2 regions of the Streptomyces sp. NPDC057743 genome follow, and region 1 is predicted to be linked to the other one. Evidence: riboswitches for the same ligand, from Rfam matches in the RefSeq annotation. Region 1 holds a riboswitch; the other holds the start of a gene.
What was found. Region 1 has a riboswitch for cyclic di-AMP ahead of ACFVFQ_RS11335 (transglycosylase family protein). Riboswitches for the same ligand answer to the same signal wherever they lie in the genome.

Region 2: linked by a shared signal. The riboswitch ahead of ACFVFQ_RS27140 (peptidoglycan DD-metalloendopeptidase family protein) and the one ahead of ACFVFQ_RS11335 (transglycosylase family protein) in region 1 are both predicted to bind cyclic di-AMP.

Annotation. Positions count from the first base shown of each region.
Region 1 is NZ_JBHVJX010000008.1:58,607-65,730, forward strand. Features, by position in the region: gene ACFVFQ_RS11315 (exopolyphosphatase) at 1-932, opposite strand, end outside; gene ACFVFQ_RS11320 (DUF501 domain-containing protein) at 929-1,498, opposite strand; gene ACFVFQ_RS11325 (septum formation initiator family protein) at 1,586-2,068, opposite strand; gene eno (phosphopyruvate hydratase) at 2,279-3,559, opposite strand; gene ACFVFQ_RS11335 (transglycosylase family protein) at 3,876-4,562, opposite strand; cyclic di-AMP (ydaO/yuaA leader) riboswitch at 4,570-4,739, opposite strand; gene ACFVFQ_RS11340 (transglycosylase family protein) at 4,990-6,069, opposite strand; gene ACFVFQ_RS11345 (cytochrome P450) at 6,309-7,124, opposite strand, start outside.
Region 2 is NZ_JBHVJX010000026.1:83,814-90,937, forward strand. Features, by position in the region: gene ACFVFQ_RS27130 (PP2C family protein-serine/threonine phosphatase) at 1-916, shown strand, start outside; gene ACFVFQ_RS27135 (DUF2332 domain-containing protein) at 1,014-2,144, opposite strand; cyclic di-AMP (ydaO/yuaA leader) riboswitch at 2,556-2,712, shown strand; gene ACFVFQ_RS27140 (peptidoglycan DD-metalloendopeptidase family protein) at 3,003-4,364, shown strand; gene ACFVFQ_RS27145 (aldo/keto reductase) at 4,515-5,480, shown strand; gene ACFVFQ_RS27150 (hypothetical protein) at 5,581-5,883, opposite strand; gene ACFVFQ_RS27155 (PrsW family intramembrane metalloprotease) at 6,000-7,124, opposite strand, start outside.

The sequences.
Region 1 (7,124 bases):
TCCAAAATGTCGTGTTCGCTGACCACGACCTCCTCGGCGCCGACCCGCTCCATGATCGACAGCAGCACGAGCGCACCGGCGGCGATGACGTCGACCCGGCCGGGGTGCAGCACCGGGATCGCCGCACGCTCGGCGTGAGTGGAGGCCAGCAGGCGCTCGGTGACCTCGCGGACCGTGGCCAGGGAGATCCGGGAGTGGTGGATCGCCGCGGAGTCGTAGTCCGCAAGGCCCAGCGCGATGGCGGCGACGGTGGTCACCGAACCGGCGAGCCCGACCAGGGTGGCGGCCTCGGTCAGCGGGACGCTCTCCTCTGCCTGGTCCAGCGCCGCGGCGATGTCGGCCCTTATGGCGTCGATCTGGGCAGCGGTGGGCGGGTCGCTGAGCGGCGCGCCCGAACCGCCCGTCGCGGCGTGGAGGTGGCGCTCGGTCATCCGGACGCAGCCGACGTCGACCGAGCGGGCCGCGCGGACCGCCTCGCCGCCGAGCACGAACTCGGTGGAGCCGCCGCCGATGTCCACGACGAGGTACGGGAGTTGGATGTGCGGGTGGCCGGTCAGCTCCTTGGTGGCGCCGGTGAAGGAGAACTCCGCCTCCTGGTCGCCGGAGATCACCTCCGGCTCGACGCCCAGGATGTCCACGACCCCGCGGACGAAGTCCTCGCGGTTCTCCGCGTCCCGGGAGGCGGAGGTCGCCACGAACCGCAGCCGCTCGGCGCCCAGGCCCTTGATCACCGCGGCGTACTCGCGGCAGGCCGCGAAGGTGCGCTCCAGCGCCTCCGGCGCCAGCCGGCCGGTGCGGTCCACTCCCTGGCCGAGCCGGACGATCTGCATCCGGCGGTCCAGGTCCTTCAGTTCACCGGTCGTCGGGTCCAGATCGGCGACCAGCAGCCGGATGGAGTTCGTACCGCAGTCGATGGCGGCGACCCGCGTCACTTGGCGTCTCCTTCGGGGGCTTCGGGAGCTTCGGGGGCCTCTGCGCCCTGCGCGCACGGGGTTACGCAGGGGCCCTTGCGCCACCACTCGGGGAGCATCGCCAGCGCCTCGTCGCCGAGCGGGTTGACGCCGGGGCCGGCGGCGAGCGAGTGGCCGACGAGGACGTGCAGGCACTTGACCCGGTCGGGCATCCCGCCCGCGCTCGGGAAGCCCTGGAGCACCTCGATGGCGTCCCGGCGCCGGATGTAGTCCTCGTGCGCCGCGCGGTAGGCGGCGGCCAACTCCGGGTCTTCGGCCAGCCGCTCGGTCATCTCCTTCATCACGCCGTTCGCCTCCAACGTGCCGATCGCGGACGCGGCGCGCGGGCAGGTCAGGTAGTAGAGCGTGGGGAAGGGGGTGCCGTCCTCCAGGCGCGGCGCGGTCTCGACGACGTCCGGCTGCCCGCAGGGGCAGCGGTGCGCGATGGCGCGCAGGCCGCGCGGCGGGCGGCCGAGCTGGTCCTTGAAGGCGGCGATGTCCGCGGCGGTGGGCTCGGTGGGCTCGGTCTGGGGCGGGGGCGTGTCCATGTGCGCTTTCGGTGAGGGCCGGTGGTGGGTGGCGGGCGGCCGGGGCGGGCCCGCCCGTACAGTCTCGCCGGTCGCCGCCGGTGCGGGCTACCGCCCCACGGCTGCGTCGATGGGGTCCGTGGCGTCGGCGTCGTCCACGGCGTTCCAGAGCTTGTCGTACCAGGGGCGGTCGGCCGCCTCGGCGCCCTTGGGCGCGGCACGGGCGCCGGAGCCGTCCTGGACGATGTACCCGGTCTCGTCCGGCATGACGAAGTGCAGGTGGCGGCGGGCCTGTTGACGGACGTAGGCCGGGTCCTGCCAGCGGGCCTTCTCGTCGCGCAGCCGGTTCAGCGCGGCGGCCGCGTTCTGGGCCTTGCGGCGCTGGTCGGCGATGTCGGAGCGCTGGGAGATGTACTGCCGCATCGGGTACGCGAGGGCGACCACCAGCGAGCACATCACCAGGGCCAGCAGCGCGGCGCGGCCGGTGAGGCGGTTGCGGCGGGGTCGCCGCTTGGCGCGGTAGACGCGGGCGGCGGCCTGCTCGCCGAGCGCCTTGAGCCGGGTCGCGGTGGAGAACCGGTCCGCGGGCACGTCGCCTCCCCTTCAGCTTCCGTCCATCACACGCGTCACGGCGGTCGTCACGACGTGCGTCGTCCCCGGCCACGGTACGGGACCGGGGCCGGGGACGTGCGCGCTTCGCCCCGGCTTTGCCCGCAGGTCACATCGTGCGGAGCACCGCGGGGGCGGTGGTGTGGTCGGCGCCCGGAGGCGCGGGGCGGCGCCTCCGGGTCGACGCGGGCGTCAGCCCTTGAAGCGCGGGAAGGCGCTGCGGCCCGCGTACACCGCGGCGTCGTCGAGGATCTCCTCGATGCGCAGCAGCTGGTTGTACTTGGCGACGCGCTCGGAGCGGGCCGGGGCGCCGGTCTTGATCTGGCCGCAGTTGGTGGCGACGGCGAGGTCGGCGATGGTGACGTCCTCGGTCTCGCCGGAGCGGTGCGACATCATGCACTTGAAGCCGTTGCGCTGGGCCAGCTCGACGGCGTCCAGGGTCTCGGTCAGCGAACCGATCTGGTTGACCTTCACCAGGAGGGCGTTGGCGGAGCCCTCCTCGATGCCGCGGGCCAGGCGCTCGGGGTTGGTGACGAACAGGTCGTCACCCACGAGCTGGACCTTGGTGCCGAGCTTGTCGGTGATGACCTTCCAGCCGGCCCAGTCGTCCTCGAACAGCGGGTCCTCGATGGAGACGAGCGGGTACGCGGAGACGAGCTCCTCGTAGTACTCGGTCATCTCAGCGGCCGAGCGCTCCTTGCCCTCGAACTGGTACTTGCCGTCCTTGTAGAACTCGGAGGCGGCGACGTCCAGGGCCAGCGCGATGTCCTGGCCGGGGGCGTAGCCGGCCTCCTTGATGGCCTCCAGGATGAGGTCCAGGGCCTCGCGGTTGGAGCCGAGGTTCGGGGCGAAGCCGCCCTCGTCGCCCAGACCGGTGGCCAGGCCCTTGCGCTTCAGGACCTTCTTGAGGGTGTGGTAGACCTCGGCGCCCCAACGCAGCGCCTCGGAGAAGGACTCCGCGCCGATCGGCGCGATCATGAACTCCTGGATGTCCACGTTGGAGTCGGCGTGCGAGCCACCGTTGAGGATGTTCATCATCGGCACCGGCAGGACGTGCGCGTTCGGGCCACCGAGGTAGCGGAACAGCGGCAGGTCGCTGGCCTCGGAGGCGGCGTGCGCGACGGCCAGGGAGACGCCGAGGATGGCGTTGGCGCCCAGCGAGCCCTTGTTGTCGGTGGCGTCCAGGTCGAACATCGCCTGGTCGATCAGCCGCTGCTCGGTCGCGTCGTAGCCGACGAGCTCCGGGCCGATCTGCTCGATGACCGCGAGGACGGCCTTCTCGACGCCCTTGCCGAGGTAGCGGTTGGGGTCACCGTCCCGCAGCTCGACGGCCTCGAAGGCGCCGGTCGAGGCGCCGGACGGGACGGCGGCACGGCCGGTGCTGCCGTCGTCGAGGCCGACCTCGACCTCGACCGTGGGATTACCTCGCGAGTCGAGAATTTCGCGGGCTACGACGACGTCGATGGACGGCACGTTGTCTCCTTCGGGGGTGTCTGGAGTTCTCGCCATGAGCCTAACGGCCCCGGACGTGTCCGCTTGCCCGTGGCCCGCTCCGTGGGACGAAAAAACCCAACAAGCAGGCCAAACTCCCAGTTCATGGGAGGTTTCCGGGCGTTGTTCGCTATGCGGGTAACGCCGCGCCGGGCCGTCTGATGGCCTCGGAAACGGTGCACGTCAGCGGGGGGGCTCGGGCGCGGTGCGGCACGGCGCAGGGGCGCTTGGACATAAGAAGCCCCGCCGCGGCGCGCTCGGGGGTACGCGCCGGGGCGGGGCAGCTTTCGCGGGCGGCTCAGATGCTGAGCTTCTGGCCCGGGAAGATCAGGTTGGGGTTGCCGCCGACGACGGACTTGTTGGCGGCGTAGAGCGCCTTCCAGTTGGTGCCGTGCGCCTTGGCGATCTTGGCGAGGGTGTCGCCCGACTTCACGGTGTAGGTGTCACCGGAGCGGTGCGACTGCTGCGGGGCCGGCTGGGCCTTCTCGACCTTCTCGCGGACCGGGGCGGACTTCTTCTTGGTGGTGCCCTCGGTCTGCTTGCGAGTCTCGGAGGTGCCCTGGCTCTTCTTGACCGTGGCGCCACCGGAGGTGTCGACGTTGGCGGCCGGGCCACCGGCGGTCAGGTTGCCGGCGCCGGCGCAGGACCAGGCACCCGGGCCCTGGATGGCGAGCAGCTTCTCGGCGGCGGCGATCTGCTGGGCCTTGGTGGCCAGGTCGGCGCGGGCCGCGTACTGGGTACCACCGGCGGCGGCCCAGCTGGAGTTGGAGAACTGCAGGCCACCGTAGTAGCCGTTACCGGTGTTGATCGACCAGTTGCCACCGGACTCGCACTGGGCGACCTTGTCCCAGGTGGCGACCGAGGCGGCGGAAGCGGAGGTGGCGCCCATCAGCGGGACGGCGACGGCGGCGCCGGCGACACCGGCCAGGGTGGCGACGCGGACGGCCTTGGAGCTGCGGCGGTGCTTGCCCTTGTTGATCAGCATCGTGCGTTCGTTTCCTCACCGACGCCTACGAGGTGAGCTGTCGGGTTCGGGCCGTGTGAGCTGCCCGGCCGCGTGTGCTGCACACGCGACTTCACCCCAAGCCGGTTGACCCGCTTTCACGGGTGGGGCCGGCACTTACCTTGGGTCCCCCGCTCCTGCCTTCGGCGCTTGCGCGTCGTCGTCCTCCGACCGCCGGCAGGATTCGGCGTGCGATCGAAGGGCCCGCTTTGGCGAGCGGTCCTGACCGTAAGCAAAACCCTGTTGGTGTTCAAACCCCATCTTCTGAACCAAGTTGACCGTTTTTGATCATCAGGGCGGACATTTCCGCAGGTGGACCCCGGTATCGAAACGGGGGGCGGGACCCGCCCCATCCCCCGCAACGAGAGCCATATCTCACTTTTACGAAACCGCCCCGAACCGGCGGTAACTACCCCTGCGCCCGCCCGAGATCGAGCAGTTGACCAGGAAGGATGAGGTCCGCATCGGAGCCGATGACGCCGCGGTTGCGGTCGTAGAGCGCGGGCCAGCCGCCCGGCAGGTCATGGCGCTCGGCGATGGCTGACAGGTTGTCACCCGGGCGTACGCGGTAGTCGTCGGCGCCCGCCGGGGGCGTGCGGTGCGCCGCCCCACCGCGCGAGGCGTGCCGGCCGCTGCCGCCGTCCCGCTCGTCTCCGGAGCCCGAGCCGTCGCCGGGCGCACCGCGGTGCTTGCCGGCGGCGGGGGGCGTACCGGGGTCGGACGGGGGCGAGGAGGGAGACGGGGTCGCGTCCGAGGGATCGGTGGAGGGGGTGCCGGACGGCGACGTGGCGGGCGGCCCGGACGGCGACCCCGACGGCTCCCCGGTCGGGCCCCCGGTCGGCTTCCCGGGCGACGAGGGGGACGGGGTGGCCGACGGGGAACCCGACGGCGATCCGGACGGCGACGCGGAGTCCGTCGGGCTTGTGGGGCCCGTGGTGCCCGTGGGGTCCGTCGGGTCCTGGCTCGCCGAAGGGGCGCCCGGGGTACCGGAGTCGGAGTCCGCCCCGGGGTCGGCGTCGCTGCCGGACGGGGCGGGCGTCGTGGCGCCCGGACCCGCGCGGTCCGCGTCGCCCGACGTGCCGGACGGGTCGCCGGTGGCCGGGTCGTCGGCCGAGGGGTCGTGCGTGGGGCGCGGGGTGGGGCGGCTGGTGCTGCCCGGGTCGACGCCCGGCTTGCGGCCGCCCTTCGTCAGCCCGGCGTCCACCGCGCAGCTCGGGAAGGCGTCCGGGCCGCGGTCGTCGAGGATCGCCTGGGCCACGGCTATCTGCTGGGCGCGGCTGGCGAGGTCGGGGCGGGAGGCGTAGGCGGAACCGCCGTAGTGGTCCCACATCTCCTGGGTGAGCTGGAGGCCGCCGTAGAAACCGTTGCCGGTGGCGGAGCTCCACATTCCGCCGCTCTCGCACTGCGCGACGCGGTCCCAGGTCGCCGCGTCGGCGGCCTGTGCGCCACCGGCGCTGAGCAGGGGCAGGGCCAGCCCCGCGCCGGTCACTCCTGCCGTGACAAAGATGGCCGGTGCTTGTCGGGGGCGACGATGCCGGCCGTTCCCGGAACGCATGCGGTTGCCTTTCGCGCGGCGGTTGAGTTGTCGGATCGCGGTCGGCGGGGGCGCCGTGGAGGGCGGCCCGCGATCGACCTCGATCGCCGGACGAAAGGTAGCCGGGGTTACGGGCAGTCACAAGCCGGTGTAGCGGAGATCACGCAATGGTCACATGCCTGACAGTTCGTCAACTATGCGGCCGTGCCTGGTGGGGACGGTTCCGGCGCTCCCTCCGGTGCGACCTCCGGCGTGAACTCCACCGGCAGGGTGCGCAGTCCGCGCATGATGAGCCCGCCGCGCCACCGCAAATCGTCCGGTTCCGCCGCAAGTCGGAGGTCCGGTAGGCGGGTCAGGAGGGTGGCGAGGGCGGTCTGCCCTTCGAGGCGGGCGAGCGGTGCGCCGAGGCAGTAGTGGATGCCGTGCCCGTAGCCGAGATGAGGATTGTCACGCCGCGTGAGGTCGAGCACGTCCGGCTCGTCGAAGCGGGCCGGGTCGCGGTCGGCGGCGGCCAGCACCACCAACACCGGGTCCCCCTCGGCGATCCGCTGCCCGCCCAGCGTCAACTCCCGGGTCGCGTACCGCCAGGTCGCCAGCTCCACCGGCCCGTCGTAGCGCAGCAGTTCCTCGACGGCGATGGCGAGCAGCTCGGCGTCGCCGGCCGCGATCGACTTCTGGAGCAGCTCCCGCTGGGCCGGGTGGCGAAGCAGCGCGTAGGTGCCGTTGCCGATGAGGTTGACGGTGGTCTCGAAGCCGGCGAAGAGCAGGACGAAGCACATCGCGGCGGCCTCGTTCTCGGTGAGGTGCTCGCCGTGGTCGGAGGCCCGGATCAGGCCGGAGATCAGGTCGTCGCCGAGGTCGGCCCGCTTGCGGTGGATCAACTCGGCCAGATACGCCCGCATCTTCTTCACGGAACGGGCGACGCCGCCGCGCGGGCCCCCGCCGTGCCGGATCATCATGCCCGCCCAGTCCCGGAAGTCGTCCTGGTCCTCGGGCGGGACGCCGAGCAG
Region 2 (7,124 bases), on a different contig from region 1:
CACGGCGTTGGCCGCCATCACCAGCGAGCTCCTGGTCGCCACGTACCACGGCGTCGAGGACTACTACGAGTCGGTGACCGAGGCGATCACGGTGGTGGTCGTCGCCCTGCTGGCGCTCGGCATCAACCGGGTGGTGCGGATCAGCGACGCCCGGCTGGCCTCCGTACGGGACGTCTCGGAGGCCGCCCAACGGGCCGTACTGCCGGCCCCGCCCGATCGGTTGGCCGGCCTCGCGGTCGCCGCCCGCTACGTCGGTGCCCGGGCCGGCGCCCGTATTGGCGGCGACCTCCACGCCATCCAGGACACCCCGCACGGCGTGCGGATGATCGTCGGCGACGTGCGGGGCAAGGGGCTGGAGGCGGTGGAGGCCGCGGTGGTCGTCGTCGGCGCCTTCCGGGAGGCGGCGGATCAGGAGGCCAGCCTGGAGGCGGTGGCGCACCGGCTGGAGCGGGCGCTCAAACGGGAGGGCGGGCGCCGCGCGGGCCTCGATGAGTACGAGGGCTTCACCACGGCCGTACTGGCGGAGGTCCCCGCCGGGGACCAGTCCGTCGTGCGCATCCTCAACCGCGGCCACCCGCCCCCTCTGCTGCTCACTCCGGACGGCGGCCTACGGGAACTGCCCCCGGCCACCGCCGCGTTGCCGCTGGGCCTGACCGACGTGGCGGGCTTTCCGGACCGCTCGGACGAGGTCTTCTTCCCGGCCGGCGGGATGCTGTTCCTGTTCACCGACGGGGTGACCGAGGCCCGCAACCGGGCCGGCGCGTTCTACGACCCGTGCGCCCGGTTGCGCGGCAGCCACTTCGACGGCCCCGACGACCTCTTGGACGTGGTGATCGAGGACGTCGCCCGGTACACGGGCGAGGCGCCCGCGGACGACATGGCGCTGCTGGCGGTCCAGCGTCCCCTGGGGACGTAGGGCGCGGACCGCCCGCCGTGGCCGCGTTGGCGCCCCGGTTTCCCGCGTCCGCCGTGGGTCCGGCCCCCGTAGGGCCGTTGGGAGCATCCGACGCCGTCTACGGGCGCGCGGAGCGGAGCCAGTGCACGCTCTGGCCGTGCGGGTCCGTGAGCGCGACCGGGCGCTCGTCCACCGCGAGGGTCAGCACCATGCCGTCCTCGGGCCGCAGGGAGCGGTGTTCCGGCGCGGTGATCCACGGCAGCACGCCGTGGTGCTCCTGGGAGATCCAGTGCCCGCCGCCGTCCCGTTCGGCGAGCAGCGTCCGCACGCGGTGCGCGAACTCCTCGCGCCGGGTGGGCGGAAGGTAGTTCAGCGCCGCGCTGTGGAAGACCACCAGCGTCGCCTCGGGCGGCGCCTGGGCGGCCAGCGCCGGCAGCTCGTCGACCAGGTCGCCGCGGACCAGCACGGGGCGTGGCGCGGGCCGCACCGCCTCGACGGCCGCCGTGAGGCGCGCGCTGCGGGCCTCGTCGCCGGGCCAGACGAGGGCCCGCAGCCAGCGGAGGTCGTCCGCGTCCCCGACCGGGTCCAGCGGGTTCAGGTCGATGCCGCCGCGCCAGACGATGTCGGGGAGGAGCCCGCCGGGCAACGCCGCCGGGTCGCCGTGGGCGTTGTCGTTGCCGTTGTCGTCGTCGAAGGGGGCTGGCCCGCTGGTGTGGCAGGTGAACGTGACCGGGGAATCCGGGGCGCCGCACGAGGAGTCGCGCCCCTCGTGGACGTAGCGGTAGCGGTACCGGTCCGGGTGCAGGCACAGCCCGGCCGACGTTCCGACCTCCAGGAGGGCCAGGGGCTGCGGTAGACGGGCCAGCAGCGGCAGCAGTGCGGCGCAGCGGGCCGGTTCGTTGGCCTGGGTGGCGCGTTGCAGGACCACCGAGCGGACCTCGTCCCAGTGCCGGATCGTCCACTCGCGCCAGCGCCCGTACGCCGCCGCGCCGCGCGGCCCCAACTCCGCGTGCGGGCCGTCCAGATAGCGCACCGCGGCGAGCAGCAGGTTCGGCTGCTGCTTGTTGCCGGCCGGCAGCGACCCCGCGAGCAGTTCGCAGAACTCGTCGTCCTGGCCGATCCGGGCGGCCAACTCCTCGTGCGCCCCGGACCGCCCGCGCGCCTGTTGCCAGGAGAACTCCCGGTACCGATCCGCCACTTCCTGCGGGGTGTTGACGACGTTTCCGGTGTTCGCAACGTTGACGGCCATGGGGCGACGTTATCGCCCTCACTCTCCGTGATTGTTACGCATCCCTCTGCATAACAAGTGGTGCACAATCGTCGCGAGATCGTTTGACGCGGCGGCGCCAACTCGCCCTGATTGGGGAGGGCTTGAGGGGAAACGTTCCCGCCGGAGCCCTCTTGGGGGCCGTGTGGAACCCCCGTGGATTCGTGGGAACGCTTGGATTTCCCTCGTCGTCTCTATTACTGTCCGATAACGGAGCGCGGTCGTCCCAGCCGTCGCAAGTGGCGGCACCGTGCGCCGACGCCGAATCCCGTACGCGCTTTTCCCGCACGTCCAGAACGACCCCGACCCGTCCCGCACGAGCCGGCCGCCGCCCTGCTCGACCGGGTCCCCGACCCGCGTCGCGCCGCCCGGATCGACCGGTTTGGTGGATGCCTGTCGGATCCGCCTGGAATTGCTGGGAATTGAGCGAGGGGAACCGGGGAACCACCCTCTTGGGGTGAATCGGGCGCTTCTCGCCAGGAGGCGTTCGTAGGAGACCTTCCTGCTCCGAACCCGTCAGCTAACCCGGTAGGCGAGAAGGAAGGAAAGGAGAGCGCCCCCGTGGCGTCCAACAGGCCCGCCCCCCACGCTCCATCCGGCTATGGCCTAGGCGGCCCCGCCGACTTCAGCGGCACGATCGGCTTCGGCCTTGGCCTCGGTGGCCCCGCCGGGCACGTTGCCTCCGGTGGTGTTGGTGTGGATGTTTCGGGTGGGGGTGGCGATGTCGTTGATGCCGCTGCTTCGCCCGCTTCCCCTGCTTCCCCCGTTTCTGCTGCTTCCGTTGCTTCGTCAGCGTCGTCAGCTTCTTCGGCTTCTTCCGCCGCTTCCGCTTACGAGGCGATGCCCCAGCAAGGGTTGCCCCACCAGGGGCTGCTCCCCGAAGGGCTGGCCCATGAGGGCGTCGACCAGGGCGGGTTGCCCGGTGGTGAGCCGGTGCACGGTCCCCAAGGGAGCGGTGCCGAGGGCGCGTGGGTCACGGGTGACGAGATGGCTGCCGGCGAGGCGGAGCTCTACGAGGCCGGGGGCGACGAAGAGGGCCTCCGTTCGCTGCGCGGCAAGCACCGGGTGGCCAGGCAGCGCGGCGTCGGTCTGGCGCGCGGCGGCACGGCCCTGGGCGTCGGCGTGATCGCGGCGGTCGGCGCGAGCGGGGTGGCCGCGGCCGAGGGCCGGCCGCCGGTGCCGATCTCGATGCCCGACCCCGGTGGGACGGCCGATGATGCCACCGCGGATGCCCCGAACGCCCCGGTGGCCGCCGCCGCGACCACCACCGCGGACGCCTTCGCTCCCGCCGCCCATGGCACGCGGGCCGGCGGCGCCCCCGCGGAAGCCGCGCAGGGCACGGGCGCGGCCGAGGCGCTGCGCAACCGCATCCTCCAGCAGGGCGGTGCCCGCCCGGCCGATGCCCAGGCCGGCGTCCAAACCGACGCCCAAACCGACACTCAAGCCGACGCCCAACAGGGCGGCCCCACGGGGTCGGAGGCCACGGGAACGGCCGCGACCGCGGAGAGCGCGCCGCAGGCGTCAGAGATGCCGCAGACGTCCGGAGTCGAGCAGGCGTCCGGGACGGAGGAGACGTCGAGGGCGGAGGGGGCGTCGGGGGCGGAGACGGAGGAGGCACCGGCCGCCGCACAGGCGCCGCAGCCGGACGGGAAGGCCACCCAGGCCACGGAGGTCCCCCAGACTTCCCAGACCTCCCAGGCAACGCAGGCCACCCACGAACCGGCGGCCCCGGCGACCCCGGCGGCCCCGGCCGCACAGCCCTCCTCCGCCGGCTCCCCGGAAGCCGACCAACCCGCCCGCGCCGCCCAGGACTTCGTCGCCCCGGTTGCCTCGCACACCCTGGCCACCGGCTTCGGGCAGGCCGGCGACCGCTGGGCCGCGGACCACACCGGCCAGGACTTCGCGGCCCCAACGGGCACGCTGGTCAAGGCGGTTCACGACGGGACCATCACCCAGGCGGGCTGGGCCGGAGCGTACGGCTACCGGATCGTCGTCACGCTCGACGACGGTACGGAGCTCTGGTTCTGCCACCTGTCCTCCATGGTCAAGACGTCGGGCAGGGTCCATACGGGAGAGGTGATCGGCCGTGTCGGCGCCACCGGCAACGCCACCACCCCGCACCTCCACCTGGAGGTCCGTCCGCACGGCGGCGCCCCGACCGACCCGGTGCCGTGGCTGCGCGACCGCGGGGTCACCGTCTGACGCCCGCGCCGGCCGCCCGCATCCCGTGGGCGGCCAGCCGCGCACCCTCTCTGGACCGGCAACGGGAGCGGACCAACTCCCCACCTAGGCCGGGGAATAACTCCCGCAGCGCGAGGAACAATTCCAGGCGCTGTTGCGTTGTAGCAGGGCATGACCGCGACACACGCCCAGAGCTCCGTTCCCGACCGCAAGCCGCTCGGTTCGCTGTCCGTCTCCCGGCTCTGCCTCGGGGGCAACGTCTTCGGCTGGACCGCCGACGAGGCCGAGTCCTTCGCCGTACTCGACGCCTACGTTGCCGGCGGTGGCAATTTCATCGACACCGCCGACATGTACTCGTCCTGGGTGCCCGGCAACAAGGGCGGTGAGTCCGAGACCGTCATCGGCAACTGGCTCGCGGCCCGCGGCAACCGCGACCAGGTCGTGATCGCCACCAAGGTCGGCGCCCACCCCGACTACAAGGGCCTGTCCGCGGCCACCATCAAGGCCGGTGTCGACCAGTCCCTGGCCCGTCTGCGCACGGACCACATCGACCTCTACTACACCCACTTCGACGACGAGTCCGTCGAGGTGGGCGAGTTCCTCACCGCCCTGGACGACCTCGTCAAGGCCGGCAAGGTCCGCGAGATCGCCGCGTCCAACATCTCCGCGCAGCGCCTCCAGGCGTCGCTGGACTTCTCCGCCCGTGAGGGCGTGGCCCGTTACGTGGCCCTCCAGCCGCACTACAACCTGGTCTCCCGCGACACCTACGAGGGTGAACTCGCCGACGTGGCCGCCCGCAACGGCCTGGCCGCCGTCCCGTATTTCGCGCTCGCCTCCGGCTTCCTGACGGGCAAGTACCGCCCGGGCGTCAGCGTGGACAGCGCCCGCGCCGGGACGGCCGCCGAGCATCTGGCGACCGACCGCGGCCGCCGCGTCCTGGCCGCGCTCGACACCGTCGCCGCGGCCCATGACACCGAGCCGACCACCGTCGCGCTCGCCTGGCTCGCCGCCCAGCCCACCGTCGTGGCCCCCATCGCCAGCGCCCGCACCGTCGCCCAGCTCCCGGCCCTCCTGGCCGTCACCGAGCTCACCCTCACCGACGCCGAGGTCGCCCTCCTCACGGAGGCGTCGGCCTGAGCGCGGTAGCCGACTGAGCGACGCAGCAGAGGGGCCGGCCTACGGGCCGGCCCCTCTGCGGTCTGCTCCAGGGGGCGGCCCCACAGCGGGGCCGCCGGTGTCAGCCGCGCCGGTCCGCCACCGCCCAGGAGGCCAGCGCGACGCCGCCGGCCACCGCGAACACCGAGGGCCACGCGCCGATCTTCTTGGCCAGCGGGTGGGACCCCGCGAACGCCGCCACATAGGCGCCGCTCAGCGCGGCGGCCGCCTTCGTGCCGGCCTTCTGCTGCCAGCCGCGGGCCGCCACCGCACCGGCCGCCGCGAGCGCCACCCCGCCCAGGGGCCGCTTCTTGGTCCACCGGGCCACGCCGTAACCGCCCACCAGCCCGGTGGCCGCCACCACGCTCGTCGGTATCCCAGCCATCGCAGAATCCTCCCTTTCGCGGACAACTCCCACGAGCCTACGCGCGGCCCCCGCACCGCCGGGCGGCACCGTCGCGCGGGGCGGCCGGCCGGCGCCGTGCGTCCGACCGCGGCTCCTTACGGGGCGGGGCGCCGGCCCGTTGCCGCGTCGGAATCGGGCGCGCCCCCGGGCCGGTCCGGCACCGCTTCCGGTGTCGCGGTCCGGCCCGCCCACGCCTGGAGCAGCGCCGGGCCGGCCCACGACCGGTAGTGCCACAGGCTGTCCAGGAGTTCCCGCTCCCGGGCGGCGAAGTCCGCGGTCGGGCCCGTCAGATGGGCGCGGCGCCGATGGAAGGAGAGCGCGGTGGCCAGTGCGCCGTAGGCGGTGACGGCGCGCGCGGCGGCCGGGCCGTGGGTGCGGCGGGCTATGTCGCGGGCCAGCGCGCGGGTCTTCAGGGAGGCGAGGGCGGTGGGCTCGGGCGCGGCCAGCCAACCGGCGGCGGTGTACGGGGCGAGGTACTCGCGGACCGAGAGCAGCTCCTGGCGGCGGGCCCAGAGCGCCAGCCACGTCACGGCCAGCAGGACCGGGACCATGAAGGCGCCGTAGACGGTGAGGAAGCCGGCGTCGCCGAGGGTGGAGGCGGCGTTCCACACGCCGTGCAGCAGGACCGCGGTGGTCAGGCCGAGGAGCACCAGCCCGGTCCGGGCACCGCGGCGGCGGGGGTAGCGGGTCGCGGCTATGCCGAACGCCAGGCCGGTGAGGATCGTGAACAGCGGGTGGGCGAACGGGGAGACCACGATCCGCACGAAGAAGGTGCCGGCCGTGAGGGAGTTCAGACCGCTGTGCCCCATGGACTGGTCCTCGCCGAAGGCGCTGCCCAGGTAGAGCACGTTCTCGGTGAACGCGAAGCCGGTGGCGGTGATGCCGGCGATCACGATGCCGTCGGTGATCCCGTCGAAGTCGCGGCGGCGGAAGCGGTAGAGGAGGGCGATGGCGGCGGCCTTCACCACCTCCTCGACGATCGGGGCGACCACCGTCGAGCCCCAGGCTTCGGCCTCGGTCGGGGACGCGGAGGCGACGTTGCTGGCCAGCCAGTCGGTGGCGAAGCCGTTGGCCAGTACGGCGACGAGGGTGGCGGCGCACGCCCCCCAGGCGAAGGCGAACGCGAGGTTCCGCCAGGGCTCGGGCTCGATGCGGTCCAGCCAGCAGAACGCCGCGATCAGCAGCGGAACGGGGAAGACGGCCAGCCCGAGGCCGACCAG